Regions from separate parts of the Herbaspirillum sp. SJZ099 genome, predicted to be linked through region 2. Evidence: predicted binding sites of a transcription regulator. Region 2 holds the regulator's gene; the other holds the start of a gene.
What was found. Region 2 encodes sigma-54, which starts transcription at its own class of promoters, with help from an activator protein. Its sites were predicted from a motif close to TGGCANGNAANCTGCTTT; they were not measured.
Positions count from the first base shown of each region.

Region 1 (8,234 bases), on a different contig from region 2:
AATACCGTAAGCTGCTGGCCGACCTGCTGGCGGTGAAGGAGGTCACGGCCGCCGGCTTCATCCTGGGCGGTTGCGCGCTGTACCTGCGTTGCGTGAACGTATCGGCGCATAGCGCGCGATTGGACCTGCTGGTCAATCTCCTGGCGCTGCTGCTGCTCGTGCTGGGCGGGGTTACGCTGGTGCATGGCAGCTTGTACGGGCTGGGCTGGCTGCCGGTGGATGCGGCGCATCCGATTTCCCCGCTGGTGATACCGCCGCTGCTGTCGGTGGGTTTCCTGCTGATGGCGGCGGTCCTGCTGCTGCACGACTGGCGCCTGCTGGGCGGCTATTATCCGTCCGAATACCTTTCCTTCGGCCTGATCGGACTCTCCGCGATCCCGTTGGTGGGCTATATCTACGGCGTGAGCCAGTTCATTTACTTCGATTTCTACCTGCCGGTGCCATTGCTGTCGGCGCTGGTGTTTGCGCTCCTGGGCGCAGCCCTGCTGATGGCCAGTCCCGGCCACCCGGTGATGGCGGTGATCATGCGCATCGCGCCGGGCGGCCAGATGCTGCGCCGGCTCTTGCCGCAGACCTTGTTCCTGCTGCTGGCCTTCAGCCTGTTGCTGAACTGGGGCTTGTCCAATGGCTGGGTCTTGCCGGAACTGCTGCTGCCCACGCTGACGCTGGTCAATGGCGCGATCATCCTGTTCATCTTCTGGAGTTCGGCCAGCAAGCTCGACAGCGAATACGGCGAACGCACGCGCAACGCGCAAAAGCTGGCCGAGACCAGCGCGCTGCTCAACGCGGTCAGCGAAAGCACCAGCGACCCGATCTTCGTCAAGAACCGCCAGGGCCTGATGATTTTCGCCAATCCGGCCACGCTGCAAAAACTCGGCAAGACCTGGGAAGAAACCATGTACCGTTCCAGCCGCGAGCTGTTCATGGTGGAGGAGGAAGCCGATCGCATCGACCGCGACGACCGTCGGGTGATGGCCTCCGGAAAACCGGAGAAGCTGGAGCAGACGCTTCATCTGCCCGAAGGCGTCATTACCTTCCAGACCGCCAAGGTGCCCTGGTTCGGCAAGGACGGCAGCGTGCAAGGGGTGATCGGGATCAGCACCGACATCACCGAGCGCAAACTGGCCGAGGATGTACTGCGCCAGCGCGAGAGCCAGCTGGAAAAGACCGTGGTGCAGCGCACCGCGCTGCTGCGCGAACTGACCAATCACCTGGAGACGGTGCGCGAAGAAGAAAAGCGCGCCATCGCGCGCGAGCTGCACGACAACATGGGCGCGTCGCTCACGGCCTTGTCGATGCATCTGGAAGGGGTCTACCAGGTGCTGCCGGCCGATGAGAAATGGATCGACCGCAAGACCCGCATGCAGGGCCTGCTCAAATCGCTGGTGGCGACCACGCGGCGCATCCAGACCGAGCTGCGCCCCAATACATTGGACCTGTTCGGCTTGAAGGCGGCGATTTCGGAGCAGCTAGACGACCTGCATGAGCGCACCGGCATCGCCTGCCATGCCAGCCTGCCGGACGAAGACGTGGCGGTCGGCCATGAGATGGAGATCGCCATCTACCGCATGCTGCAGGAGGCGCTCAACAACGTCACCAAACACGCCAAGGCCAGCAAGGTCGACGTGATCCTCGACATCGACGAGGACCACGTGGCGCTGACGGTGCGCGACGATGGCGTGGGCATCCCGGAGGAGCGGCGCGACAACCACAAGACCTACGGCCTGCGCGGCCTGCGCGAACGGGCTACCTATTTCGGCGGCAAGGTCGATATCCGCTCCACTCCCGGCAAGGGGGCGCTGATCACCATCAGCCTGCCTATCAGGCCGGAGATGGCGCCGACGGAAAGCTGAACGGCATTGGCCCGTCGGCGGCTTTCTTCATCGCGCGTTATTTCTTGGCCGGTGCCGTATTCCTGCGCCTGTTTCCGTTTTCTCCTACGTTCGAAAGAGCGGCTTTCTTATGCCGCTGGAAGGTGCTCGTCGTTACCATGAACTCATCGTCGCCACATGCCTGAATCGGGAACGGCGATCCCCGGCGGATCGGATATTCCTGTGCCGGGGCCTGTATCAACCATCCGAGTCAATCATCCGAGGAGAGATCATGAACAAGGACCAAGTCAAGGGTAGCCTGAAGCAGGCAGCGGGTAAGGTGCAGCAAAAGGCCGGCGAGGCAGCCGGCAGCCAGACCCAGAAAATCAAGGGTGTTTCCAAGCAAGTGGAAGGCAATGTCCAGAAAGCCTATGGCGATGCCAAGGAATCGATGAAGCGCTGACCGGACCCGCCGGGGAGGACAGGCTCCGGCGGGTAGGAAAAATCCTACAGGATAATCAGAAAGGGCTGATTTTGTGCTGCAGCATTTTCGGCGAACATATGTTCATCGTGCGGCAAAGTGAAAAATGCCCGTGATTTCCTGCCGATTGCATGGCGATTTGCCCACGGCCACAGAGGTGGCCTCCAGGGAGGGACCATGAAAAGAACACTACTTGGATTCTGCCTGCTGGCGGGAATATCTGCAGCAGCCTCGCAGGCCGGCGCCCACCGCCTCGACGCGCCATTGGCGGATGCGGCCTCGCGCTGGTCATCATCGGTGATGGAGCGTCACGCGCCGATGGACTCCACCCAGTTGCAGAAGCTGGGGCAAAAAAAATTCCGTTACATGGACATGGCCCAGGGCAAGCGGTCGAAATCGATTCGCAACGCGGTGATCGTCCGCGACCTGGCAGGCGCCAGGCAAGAGTGTACTGCGCAGCCGCAAACCGGGCAGCATAATTCCCATTTCCCTTCCCATTCCCCGTACCCTGTCGCGAGCATGCGTCCGATGACCTGATACCGCAGAGCTGCGGTAAGCGGATGCAAGCGATGTAATTCTTTCCGGTTTCTGCCAACGGGGAGGAATTCGGGGCGTTTTAGACCGTCAAATCTATTCCCACATTTCAATGAGGTGCAGTCATGAAAACAATTCAAAAAGTTGCGATCACTTCCATCGCTGTATTGGCTTTTTCGGCATTGACCGGTTGCAGCAACATGTCGCAGCGTGACAAGAACACCGCGGTCGGTGCAGGTATCGGCGCAGTTGGTGGGGCAGTGCTGACCGGGGGCAGCGGCATCGGCACCGCCGGCGGCGCTGCCGTGGGCGGCGTGATCGGCAACCAGATCGGCCGCTGACCAAGGGCCATGCACGAACCGCAGGCGGAGAAACGCCTGCCAGAAACAAACAGCCGGCTTAGGCAGGTAATGCCGTTCAGTTAAGCGCTGAACGGCATTTTTGTTTGTGCGGATCTGACTCCGTTCGCCCTGAGTAGCTGCGCAGCAGCGTATCGAAGGGCAGGCAAGAGCGGTAAGGCTGACACGCTGGCTTCGATACGGCCCTGGCGGGACTACTCAGCCCGAACGGGTTCTGTGATGATTAGACTTGACTGAACGGCATGACGGCTTAAGCCGGCTTTTTGTTGAGACCCACGTCTGCCCTGTTCAGGAGGCCGGGGTAGTTTCTTTGTAATCCTTGTAGATGCGCCTGGCGCGTTCCATATCTGCTTTTTTCGCCGCGCCGGCTTCGTCCCGGCAGTTCCTGGCTTGCTTGCCGCGCATGCCCTTGCAGGTTTGCAGGGCCTCGCCATAGGCGGCGTTGGCCTCCTTGGTCAGGTTCCGGTAGCGCTCCTTGGGGGTATCGTCAGCCTTGTACCAGCGGGCCGGATCGGCCTTGCTGACGTCTTCTTCTGCTGCATGGGCAAAAGAGGCCCACAGTGACGCCGCGGCAACCAGGCAAGAGACTGCGAGAATATTTTTCTTCATAGACCCACCTCATGAGGGAAATTGGCATAAGCATGCGCATCGGCGCGGCCGTTGCAAAACAACACGACACGGCCGATGGCAGGGCGCAGGCGGCGCCGGACGCCCATCCGCAGGACGGATGTTATCAGGCTTGGTCTATGGAAACCCGTTCTATATCTTTCCCAGCAACAGCAGGATCAGAAGGATGATGACGATAGTGCCGGCGATGCCGCTGGGGCCATATCCCCAGGTGCGGCTATGGGGCCAGGTCGGCAGGACGCCGAGCAACACCAGGATCAGAATGATGAGCAGTATGGTGCCGAGTGTCATGGTTTTTCTCCTCTTGTTGTCTTATTGAAATTGTCGCCGCCGGTTCGCCGGCCAGCTGGTGCAAGTGAATGCAGCTTAGGCTCAAGGCTCCTGGGGCGCGATCAGCGTGCGCCGCGAATCCCTGTAGGAAAATGCGCCCGGCCTTGTCGTGCAAGCGGAAAGCGTCCAATGGTGCGAAATTTGCTATATCGTTCTGGCATGCCGCACCGGCGCCTGCGCCTGTTTTTATGGCGATGCATGTTTTTTGAGCGGCAATGGGTTACTATTCCGGCCGTCAATCGCATGCTGCTTCGCAGCGCAATCGTTGGAAACGGATCAGCGAGTTTGACTTGTTTGCGTTCTCACCAGAGCCGATAGCCAGTTCGTCCTTTCTATGAAGTCCGGTAGCCCATCGACATCTACCGCCACCGCAGGCGGACGCCCGCTGCGTATCGTCATCGTCAATTCCGTGCCGCACCTGGAAGAAGACCATGACGAAGCCGCGCATGAGCAGGCGCGACAGCGGGCCGAAGCGCTGCGCGCCGGGCTGCTCGATGCCGGCTACAACATCATTGCCGCGCTGCCGGCCGACCTTTCGCTGCCGGACCGCATTGCCAGCCTGCAGCCGGACATGATCATCATCGAAGCCGAGTCCGACGCGCGCGACGTGCTGGAACATATCGTGATCGCCACCCGCGACGAACGCCGCCCCATCGTCATGTTCACCGAAGACGACGACACCTCCAGCATGGAAGCCGCCATGGCCGCCGGGGTGACCGCCTACATCGTGGCGGGCTTGCATTCAGAGCGGGTCAAGCCGGTGCTGGACGTGGCGCTGGCGCGTTTTCGCCAGGAGCAGAAACTGCTGGCCGAGCTGTCCGATACCCGTAACAAGCTGGCCGAACGCAAACTGGTCGAGCGCGCCAAGGGCGTGCTGATGGCGCGCAAGGGCTTGTCCGAAGACCAGGCCTACCAGAAGCTGCGCGGCATGGCGATGAACCGCAACCTCAAACTCTCCGAAGTGGCCCAGCGCCTGCTGGATGCCGAGGACCTGCTGGGCTGAACGCTTCTTTCCCGGTCGCTTTTCCCCTCCTTTTCCTGTTCCGCCAATTTGGTGCAAAGCACAAATGAAGTGCGGTGCGGCGCTCGTTTTGCTGGCGTTGCGCACTTTCGCCGAAACCTGTGCGCAACTGCCTTCGATGCTGCCGCGGATCCCGTTTCCATAGGCGATGGCGGGTATTCGGCTGCGTTTTGCATCCGTCTGGCACGGTCTTTGCTGAACGTACCCCGTAGCGCAACGAGTGCGCATAGGTGCGGCCAACGGAGGTTGCATCGCCCAAGACAAAGGCGTCTTTCGACATGAAGCGATTCATGTCGGGATACGCCTTTTTTCGTTTATCGGCTAGCAAGGGGGAAAATGCGATGGATTTCCAGGAAGAGCAGGCGGGCAAGGCGGTGACCGGGGTAACCAATGGCGCGGAAGTGGATGCGACGCGCCGCAAGATCATTCATACCGCGGGCATCGCGGCGGGAGCGAGCATGATGGGTTTAGCCACCGGCGGCGTTTGGGCGGCCGGTTCCGACAAGCCGGAAAAGGAAGAGGTCAAGATCGGTTTCATTCCCCTGACCGACTGCGCTTCGGTGGTGATGGCTTCGGTGCTGGGCTTCGACAAGAAGTACGGCATCAAGATCGTGCCCAGCAAGGAAGCTTCCTGGGCCGGCGTGCGCGACAAGCTGACCAATGGCGAACTGGACGCCGCCCATGTGCTGTACGGCCTGATCTACGGCGTGCAGCTGGGCATCGGCGGCCAGAAGAAGGACATGGCGGTGCTGATGGGCCTGAACCACAACGGCCAGGCCATCACCCTTTCGAAGAAGCTGGCCGACAAGGGCGCCGTCGATGGCGCTTCGCTGGCCAAGCTGATGCAGGCCGACAAGCGCGAATACACCTTCGCCCAGACCTTCCCTACCGGTACCCACGCGATGTGGCTGTACTACTGGCTGGCGGCCAACGGCATCAATCCGATGAAGGATGCCAAGGTGATCACCGTGCCGCCGCCGCAGATGGTGGCCAACATGCGCGTGGGGAACATGGACGGCTTCTGCGTGGGCGAGCCCTGGGGCCATCGCGCCATCGTCGACGGCGTGGGCATCACCGCCACCACCACCCAGGACATCTGGAAGGACCACCCGGAGAAAGTGCTGGGCACGTCGCTGGAGTTCGTCAAGAAATACCCCAACACCTGCCGCGCGATGATGGCCGCCATCATTGACGCCAGTAAATGGATCGACGCCTCGCTGACCAACAAGAACAAGATGGCCGAGGTCATCGCCGACAAGTCCTATGTCAACACCAGCAAGGACGTGATCGACCAGCGCATCCTGGGGCGCTACCAGAATGGCCTGGGCAAGACCTGGGACGATCCCAACTACATGAAGTTCTACGACGACGGCACGGTCAATTTCCCGTACCTGTCGGACGGCATGTGGTTCATGACCCAGCACCGCCGCTGGGGCCTGTTGAAGAGCGATCCCGACTATCTCGCCGTGGCCAAGGCGGTCAACCAGATCGACCTGTTCAAGGACGCCGCCGCGATGACCAAGACGCCGGTGCCCAAGGATGTCATGCGCACCTCCAAGTTCATGGACGGCACCGTGTGGGACGGCAAGAATCCGGCGGCCTATGCCCAGTCGTTCAAGATCAAGGTCTGATCGCCGGCGCATGCCGGCGATATGCGGCGCGCCGGGGGAGGCGCGCCGATGCGATTGAAGTTCCAACAGGAAGGGAGTCGAAATGAGCGCAGTCATGGAGAACATCATGGGCGATAACGCCAAGCCGGCCGCCGGGGCGCCGGCCGCGGCACGCGGCGCCGATGCCGCCAACGAGGCCAAGGCGCTCACGCCTGCGCCGGCTGCGGCGCAGGTTCGCCCGGCCAGGCGCCGCATCGCCGCCGGCGGCGTTTTCATGCGCATCGTGCCGCCGCTGCTGGGAGTGGCGGTGCTGGTGCTGGTCTGGCAGATCATCGCCTTGAAGAACAGCAGCTTTCCGACGCCGCTGGCGACGCTGCAGGAAGCATTGAACATGTTCTCCGATCCCTTCTACCGCAACAGCCCCAACGACCAGGGTATCGGCTGGAACGTGCTGGCGTCGTTGCAGCGCGTGGGCGTGGGCTTCGGCCTGGCGGCGCTGGTGGGCATACCGCTGGGGTTCGCCATCGGGCGCGTGCAGTTCCTGGCGGCCATGTTCGGGCCCATCATCAGCCTGCTGAAACCGGTCTCGCCGCTGGCCTGGCTGCCGATCGGCCTGCTGGTGTTCAAGTCGGCCAACCCGGCGGCGATCTGGTCGATCTTCATCTGCTCGATCTGGCCGATGATCATCAACACCGCGGTGGGCGTGCAGCGCGTGCCGCAGGACTACATGAACGTGGCGCGCGTGCTGAACCTGCCGGAATGGAAAATCCTGACCAAGATCCTGTTTCCCTCGGTGCTGCCCTACATGCTGACCGGCGTGCGGCTGTCCATCGGCACCGCCTGGCTGGTGATCGTCGCCGCCGAGATGCTGACCGGCGGCGTGGGCATCGGCTTCTGGGTCTGGGATGAATGGAACAACCTGAACGTGCCGCACATCATCATCGCCATCGTCGTCATCGGCGTGGTCGGGCTGATCCTGGAGCAGGCGCTGGTGGCGCTGGCCAAGGCCTTCACCTATGAGCAGGTCAGCAACTGAAACCGAACGCGGGGGACATCATGGAAAACATCAACGGCAAATTCATCGACATCCACGGCGTGGAAATGGTGTTCAACACCAAGAAGGGCAGTTTCCATGCGCTGCGCGACATCAACCTGACGGTTGCCAAGGGCGAGTTCGTTACGCTCATCGGCCATTCCGGCTGCGGCAAGTCGACGCTGCTGAACCTGATCGCCGGCCTGACCCGGCCCAGCGAAGGCGTGCTGCTGTGCGCCAACCGCGAAATCGGCGGCCCGTCGCCGGAGCGCGCGGTGGTGTTCCAGAACCACTCGCTGCTGCCCTGGCTGACCTGCTACGAGAACATCCACCTCGGCGTCGAGCGCGTGTTCGGCGCGCAGGAAAACCGCACCCAACTGCGCGACCGCACGCGCGCCGCGCTGGCGCTGGTGGGCCTGTCGGCGGCC
Region 1 covers NZ_VIUO01000014.1:45,232-53,465, reverse strand. Annotated here, with positions in the region: gene FB597_RS19580 (PAS domain-containing protein) at 1-1,853, shown strand, start outside; gene FB597_RS19575 (CsbD family protein) at 2,104-2,274, shown strand; gene FB597_RS19570 (hypothetical protein) at 2,470-2,829, shown strand; gene FB597_RS19565 (glycine zipper 2TM domain-containing protein) at 2,952-3,167, shown strand; gene FB597_RS19560 (hypothetical protein) at 3,474-3,794, opposite strand; gene FB597_RS19555 (DUF3309 family protein) at 3,945-4,103, opposite strand; gene FB597_RS19550 (ANTAR domain-containing response regulator) at 4,477-5,145, shown strand; gene FB597_RS19545 (CmpA/NrtA family ABC transporter substrate-binding protein) at 5,505-6,794, shown strand; gene ntrB (nitrate ABC transporter permease) at 6,877-7,809, shown strand; gene FB597_RS19535 (ABC transporter ATP-binding protein) at 7,830-8,234, shown strand, end outside.
Region 1: the regulator sigma-54 is predicted to act here: its motif matches at 5,345-5,362, upstream of FB597_RS19545 (CmpA/NrtA family ABC transporter substrate-binding protein).

Region 2 (8,234 bases):
ATGTTTTCCGAGCTGCCGCGCAGCACCACGATGTCGCCGCCCAGCAGGATCGTGTCCTGGGCCGCCTCGACGCGCTGCTTGCCGCGCCTGAGCATGGTGACTTCGGCGCCGCACTGGCCGGGCAGGTCGATCTCGGCCAGGGTCTTGCCGATGGCGCGCGCGCCGTCGATCAGCGTCACCGACTGCAGGCGCACATTGAGCCCTTCGCTGCCGTCATCGATATCGGCGGCGCCATGGAAATAACCGCGCAGCGAGGCATAGCGCTCATCGCGCGCATCCTGCACCCGGTGTACCACCCGGCGCAGCGGTATGCCCAGCATCACCAGCGCATGCGAAGCCAGCATCAGGCTGCCTTCGAGCGACTCCGGCACGACCTCGGTGGCGCCGGCGGCGAGCAGCTTGTCGAGGTCGGCATCGTCGTAGCTGCGCACGATCACCGGCAACTCCGGCGCCAGTTCGGCCGCATGGTGCAGCACCTTCAGGGCCGACGGCGTGCTGGCGTAGGTCACCACCAGCGCCGCGGCGCGGTGGATGCCGGCCGCCACCAGGCTCTCGCGCCGGGCGGCGTCGCCGTAGGAGACATTGGCGCCGCCGCTGCGGGCGTCCTGCACCAGTTCCGGGTCCATCTCCAGCGCGTGGTAGGTGATGCCCTCCTCCTCCAGCAGGCGCGCCAGGCTTTGCCCGCTGCGGCCGAAGCCGGCGATGATCACGTGCTTCTGCGCATTCATGGTGCGCGTGGCCAACTGCGTCAGCGCCAGCGATTGCAGCATCCATTCGTTGGCCGACAACTTCATCACGATGGCGTCGGACTTGGCCAGGATGAACGGCGCGGCCAGCATGGACAGCACCATCGAGGCCAGGATCACCTGGATCAGCAAGGGATCGATCAGCTTCAGGCCGCCGGCCTGGTTCAGCAGCACGAAGCCGAATTCGCCCGCCTGCGCCAGCGCCAGCCCGGTGCGCAAGGCAACGCCGGTGCTGGAACCGAACAGGCGCGCCAGCGCCGCGATCAGGCCGAATTTCAACAGCACCGGCCCGATCAGCAAGAGCAGCACCAGGAACCAGTGCTCGATCAGCGTATGCACATTGAGCAGCATGCCGATGGTGATGAAGAACAGGCCCAGCAGCACGTCGCGGAAGGACTTGATGTCTTCCTCCACCTGGTGCTTGAACTCGGTCTCGGAAATGAGCATGCCGGCGATGAACGCGCCCAGCGCCAGCGACAGCCCCGCTTTCTCGGTAATCCAGGCCGCCCCCAGCGTGATCAGCAAGAGGTTGAGCATGAACAGCTCCTGCGAACGGCGCTTGACCACTACCTTGAACCAGCTGCGCATGAGCTTGTGGCCAAAGAACAGCAGCAGGGCCAGCACCACCATCGCCTTGGCCACCGCCCAGCCCAGCGTCACCACCAGGTTGCCGGAATCCTTGGCCAGCGCCGGCACCACGATCAGGAGCGGCACCAGCGCCAGATCCTGGAACAGCAGCACGCCGAGGATGCGGCGGCCGTGTTCGGTTTCCAGCTCCAGCCTTTCGGTGAGCAGCTTGGAGACGATGGCGGTGGACGACATGGTGAGCGCGCCGCCCAGCGCGAACGCGGCCTGCCAGCTGATGGAAGTAAGCTGCGGCAGGAAATAGGCGACCGCCCAGCCGAACACCATGGTCACGGCGATGGTGGCGGCCACCTGCGCCACGCCCAGGCCGAACACGATGTGGCGCATCGCCGAGAGCTTGTTGAGCGAGAACTCCAGCCCGATGGAAAACATCAGGAACACCACCCCGAACTCGGCCAGCGCGTGGGTGGTTTCATTGTCTTCGGCAAAGCCCAGGCCATGCGGCCCGATCACGATGCCGACCACCAGGTACCCCAGCATCGGCGGCAGATGCATCATGCGGAAAGCCACCACCCCGAGCACAGCCGCGGCGAGCAGGAATAAGGTCAGTTCCAGTCCGGAAAACATGTGTGGATGATTTGCTTGTTAGATCTTTTATATGAGCTGAACTATGCGAACCGGCCAAGCGAGAAACATGCCCGGACGGAGCCTCCCGCGCCGCCATGCGCATCCGCGTAACGCAGCGCACAATACGAGTCCCACCAATTCGGTGCGGGCATGTGTGAAAACGATCCCCGGCAACAGCAATGGCAGGCATGTCATCATGGCAATTCCCGGCGCTGCCGACCGTTCTGCCGACGCAGCAAATCTGGCATATTGGCGCTTGCCAGCCCGGTTCTCCGGGTGTTGCGCACATGCTGCAACGCAACCGCAATGAAGGCCCGCTGGCCGTCATTGCATCTCCTCCTTACATCTGGCAAGTTTTTTGCTTTGCTAATTCGTTTATACTTCGGTTATGAGTGTAACCGATGATAAATCCACGCCCGCATCTTTTTCGACCGAGGACGCGCGGCGCGCCATCGCACTGGCGCGCCAGACCTTTCAGATCGAAGCCGATGCCATCCTGGCGCTGAAAAACCGCCTGTCCGACGACAGTTCCGAACCGCTCGCCCGCGCCGTGCATCTCTTGCTCGGCTGCCAGGGCCGCGCGGTCGTGTCCGGCATCGGCAAGTCCGGCCATATCGGCCGCAAGATCGCTGCCACGCTGGCCTCCACCGGCACCCCGGCGCTCTTCATGCATCCGGCCGAAGCCGCCCACGGCGACCTCGGCATGGTCACCCCCAACGACGTCTTCATCGCCATCTCGAATTCGGGTGAAACCGCCGAGCTGCTGGCCATCGTGCCCATCGTCAAGCGCATGGGGGCGGTGATCATCGCCATGACCGGCAACGATGCATCCAGCCTGGCCGAGCTGGCCGCCGTCCACCTCAACGTAGGCGTCGACCAGGAAGCCTGTACCCTGAACCTGGCGCCGACGGCCAGCACCACCGCCACGCTGGCCATGGGCGACGCCCTGGCGGTGTCGCTGCTGGATGCGCGCGGCTTCATGGAAGAGGATTTCGCGCGCTCCCATCCGGGCGGCGCCCTGGGCCGCCGCCTGCTGACCCATGTGCGCGACGTCATGCGCAGCGGCGACGCCATCCCCGCCGTGCGGCCGGATGTCTCGCTATCTGCGGCATTGATGGAAATCACGCGCAAGGGCATGGCCATGACCGCCGTAGTCGACGAACATTTCCGCCCGATCGGCGTGTTCACCGACGGCGACTTGCGCCGCCTGCTGGAACGCGGACAGGATTTCAGCCAGTTCGCCATCGCCGACGTCATGCACGCCAATCCGCGCACCGTCAACCAGGACCAGCTGGCGGTGGACGCCGTGCAATTGATGGAAGAATTCCGCATCAACCAACTGCTGGTGACCGATGCGCAAGGCGTGCTGACCGGCGCGCTGCACATCCATGACCTGACCCGCGCCAAGGTGATCTGATGACGTCAGCCTTCGCCAGCACCTTTGCGCCCGCCATCCTCGCCAAGGCCGCCGCCACGCGGCTGATGATCTTCGACGTCGACGGCGTGCTGACCGACGGCGGGCTGTTCTACGGCGAAGACGGCGAATCGGTGAAACGCTTCAATGCGCTGGACGGCCACGGCATCAAGATGATGCAGCAGTTCGGCGTGGCCGCCGCGATCATCACCGCGCGCCAGTCGCCTTTCGTGCTGCGCCGGGCCAACGACCTGGGCATCGCCCACGTCTTCCAGGGCGTCCATGACAAGCGGCTGGCATTCGGGGAGCTATTGAAGCACACCGGCCTGCAGGCCGCCGATTGCGGCTATCTGGGCGACGACATCATCGACCTGCCGGTGCTGACCAAGGTCGGCTTCAAGGCTTGCGTAGCCAACGGGCACCGTGAAGTCAAATCGCGCTGCGACTACGTGACGGCCGCCATCGGCGGCAACGGCGCCGTGCGCGAAGTGTGCGACCTGGTGCTGGCCGCACAAGGGAACTACGAGGCGGCGCTGGCGCCGTACCTGGCATGAGCAACCACAGCGGCGAACGCGCGGCGCAACGCATCCGCCTGGGCGTGCTGCTGGTGGTGCTGGTCGCGCTCGCGCTGGGCAGCTTCTGGGTGCTGCAGACGTTGCGCAACAGCGGCGACCAGCAGCCTTATGTCCGCCCGACCGGCAAACCCGACTACTACCTGGAAAACTTCAACTACGTGAAACTGGGTCCGACCGGACTGCCGCGCTACGACATATCGGGCGCCAAAATGGTCCACTTCCCGACGGACGACTCCTTCGAGATCACCAAGCCGGTGGTACACAGCCTGGACAAGGCAAAGCCGCCGATGGAGCTGTATTCCGACACCGCGCGCGTGACCGACGAGCAGACCAAAATCCACATGTACGGCAACGCCAACGCCACGCGCGGCGGCACCAACGGCGGCGCCCCGATGCACCTGGTCTCCGAATACCTGTTGCTGCTGCCGGACGATGAAATCGTCAAGACCGACAAACCGGTTGCAATGACGATGGGCACCACCAGATTGAACGGCGTGGGGATGATCGCCAACAATGCCACGCAGGAAGTGCAACTGCTGGGCAACGTGCGCGGCTACTACGAACCGACACAAAAGAAACGCTGAGCCAAGACTCAACCTGACAGGAACTTATGAAACGCTCACTCTTATTGCCCTGGTTGCTGCTGCTCGCCATCTGCGGCGCGGCGCACGCGGAAAAGGCCGACTCGACCAAGCCGACCAACATCGAAGCCGACCAGATGGTCTACGACGATGTGCGCCAGGTGAAGACCTTCACCGGCAATGTGGTGCTCACGCGCGGCACGCTGCTGATCAAGGCCGGCCGCGTGGTGCTGACCACCGACCAGTACGGCTATGAATATGCGGTGCTGTATGCGGCGCCGGGTTCGCTGGCCAGCTTCCGCCAGAAGCGCGACGGCGGCCCCGACCTGTGGATCGAAGGCCAGGCCGAGCGCATCGAGTATTCCGAGCAGACCGAGATTTCCAAGCTGTTCAACCGCGCCCACATCCAGCGCATGGACGGCAAGCGCATTACCGATGAGGTCAACGGCGAGTTCATCTCCTACGACAGCCGCGCCGAATTCTATTCGGTCAACAATACCGCTTCGGGCGAAAGCAAGCCGGGCGCGGGCCGGATCACCGCCGTGATCCAGCCCAAGAATCCGCCCGCCCAGCCGGCGCCGCCAACACAGCCGGCCCAACCTGGAAAGGACCAGTAACATGGTGAGCTCGCTGGTGGTCCGCGGACTGAAGAAAAGCTATGGCGCGCGCCAGGTGGTGCGCGATGTGTCGATGGAAGTGCAGAGCGGCGAAGTGGTCGGCCTGCTGGGCCCCAACGGCGCCGGCAAGACCACCTCGTTCTACATGATCGTCGGCCTGGTGCCGTCCGACGGCGGCGAAATCGACCTGGATGGCGCCGCCATCTCAGGCCTGCCGATCCACAAGCGCGCCACGCTGGGCCTGTCCTACCTGCCGCAGGAGGCCTCGGTATTTCGCAAGCTGACGGTGGAAGACAATATCCGCGCCGTGCTCGAACTGCGCCAGGAGAACGGCAAGCCGCTCTCGCGCGACGAGATCGAAGGCCGCCTCAACAACCTGCTGCATGAACTGCAGATCGAGAAGCTGCGCGACAGCCAGGCGCTCTCGCTGTCGGGCGGCGAACGGCGCCGCGTCGAAATCGCGCGCGCGCTGGCGACCGATCCGCGCTTCGTGCTGCTCGACGAGCCGTTCGCCGGCATCGACCCGATCGCCGTGATCGAGATCCAGCGCATCGTGCGCTTCCTCAAGGAGCGCGGCATCGGCGTGCTGATCACCGACCACAACGTGCGCGAGACGCTGGGCATCTGCGACCGCGCCTACATCATCAACCAGGGGACGGTGCTGGCCAGCGGCAGCCCGGACGACATCATCGCCAACGAATCGGTGCGGCGCGTCTACCTGGGCGAACATTTCCGCATGTGAGCGGCCCTGCGCCAAGCCACGCCGGCGCGACGCACAACATGCAACGCACGACAGCACAGCAGCACGTAACAAGCCGGCCACGCGGCGCCCGAAAGCCAGATGAAACAGTCCCTCCAGTTACGCACATCGCAGCACCTCGCATTGACGCCGCAATTGCAGCAGTCGATCAGGCTGCTGCAATTGTCTACTTTGGAACTGCATCAGGAACTGGAACAGATCCTGTCCGACAACCCGCTGCTCGAGCGGCTTGACGACGCGCTCGACAATTCGGTACGGCTGCTGGCCGACGGCGCCCTCTCCGCCTCGCCCTCCAGCGGTGTAGCCGACAACGCCAGCGAAAGCGGCGCCGAGGCGCCCGCGCCCGCAAGCGACGGCGAATCCAGCCTCGACTACCAGGACAACACGCCCGAAGGCAGCGTCAGCGGCGAATCCGAATGGAGCTTCGACGATGTCGCGCGCAACGGCAAATCATCCGACGATGAAGATGCGCGGCCGCAGCTGGAAGCGCACCAGACCACGCTGCGCGAACACCTGGTGGAACAGATCCGCGTCACCGCCCGCACGCTGCGCGACCGCGCGCTGCTGGAGCTGCTGGCCGATACGCTGGACGACAACGGCTACCTGGACGAGCCGCTGGAAGACATCCTGGCGCACCTGCCCGAAGAACTGGGAATCGATCTCGAAGAACTGTCGATCGCGCTCAAGCTGCTGCAAAGCCTTGACCCGGCCGGCGTCGGCGCGCGCAGCCCCAGCGAATGCCTGGCGTTGCAGATCCGCCGGCTGCCCGGCGTGCCTTTCGTCACGCGCAAGCTGGCGCTGAAGATCGTCGAGGATTACCTGCCGCTGTTCGCCCAGCGCGATTTCAACAAGATCAAGAAGGCGCTCGACTGCGACGACGAAGACCTGCGCGAAGCCCAGGTCGTCATCCGCCAATGCCGGCCGCACCCGGGCGCCGAATTCGCCCGCGACGCTTCCGACTATGTGGTGCCGGATGTGATTGTCAAACAAACAAAGAACGGCTGGCAGGTCACGCTCAATCATGACGTCATGCCCAAGCTGCGCGTGAACGCGATGTATGCGAGCGCGCTCAAGCAATCCAAAGGCGAGGTTTCGCTCACATCGCAGCTGCAAGAGGCGAAGTGGCTGATCAAGAATATGCGCCAGCGCTTCGATACAATTTTGCGAGTTGCCCAAGCTATTGTCGAACGTCAAAGAAACTTCTTTTCCCATGGGGCAGTTGCCATGCGCCCCCTTGTGCTGCGCGAAATTGCTGATACACTGGGTCTACACGAGAGCACTATCTCGCGTGTGACAACTCAGAAATACATGCTCACGCCGCATGGCATGTTCGAGTTGAAATACTTCTTCGGTAGCCATGTCGCGACCGAAACCGGAGGTGAAGCCTCCTCCACCGCGATACGGGCACTGATCAAACAACTGATAGGAGCCGAAAACCCGCAGACCCCATTATCCGATAGCAAGATTGCGGATATGCTGGCAGAACAAGGCATGGTGGTCGCGCGACGGACTGTCGCAAAATACCGCGAAGTGCTGAAGATTCCACCAGTCAATCTCCGCAAATCCCTCTGAGTTTTTCCTCAGTTTTTCTGTAGTACTTGCAGCCGTCGCTGTGTTCAGGCAAGCATCCATGCCCTCTGACACAAACGCTGTACTCTCTCCGGGTGTATTGGATGAGATGCACGAACCTCCAGTGACTTCACGATAGGAGTGTTGTATGAATCTGACCATTAGTGGACACCACCTCGAACTGACCCCCGCCATCCGGGAATACGTGCAAAGCAAGCTGGCACGGATCAAGCGTCATTTCGACAATGTGATCGACATCAGCGTCATCCTGAGCGTAGACAAACTGACAGAAAAAGAAAAAAGGCAAAAGGCGGAAATCAACGTCCATATCAAAGGGAAGGATTTGCATGCGGAAAGTATCGCCCACGATCTCTACGCGGCCATCGATGCATTGATCGACAAGCTCGATCGCCAGGTCATCAAGCACAAGGATCGGCTGCAAGACCATTATTCGATGGCCAAGAGGTTGCCGGAAGACACCGTTTCGGGCGCGGTGGCAAGCGCAAGTGCATAGCTGATAACGATCCGCCAACGACGGGGCCGCACCAGGCCCCCTCAAAGAGGAAAGGGCGCGAAAGCGCCCTTTTGCATTTCTCCCGACGCTCCGGTTTCCCGGCCGCCGGACCGCCATTGGGAATAGCCGCCAGGAAACATTGCAAACCATTCAAATAATTTACGTGGCCGCACACAACACCTTGCCCCGGCACGCCGTGTTTCAAACGCGGATGGCGGCTTTTTCATATAATGTCGGCAATCACCA
Region 2 covers NZ_VIUO01000003.1:39,468-47,701, forward strand. Annotated here, with positions in the region: gene FB597_RS08005 (cation:proton antiporter) at 1-1,958, opposite strand, end outside; gene FB597_RS08010 (SIS domain-containing protein) at 2,347-3,375, shown strand; gene FB597_RS08015 (HAD family hydrolase) at 3,372-3,926, shown strand; gene lptC (LPS export ABC transporter periplasmic protein LptC) at 3,923-4,531, shown strand; gene lptA (lipopolysaccharide transport periplasmic protein LptA) at 4,558-5,145, shown strand; gene lptB (LPS export ABC transporter ATP-binding protein) at 5,147-5,887, shown strand; gene FB597_RS08035 (RNA polymerase factor sigma-54) at 5,987-7,477, shown strand; gene hpf (ribosome hibernation-promoting factor, HPF/YfiA family) at 7,623-7,988, shown strand.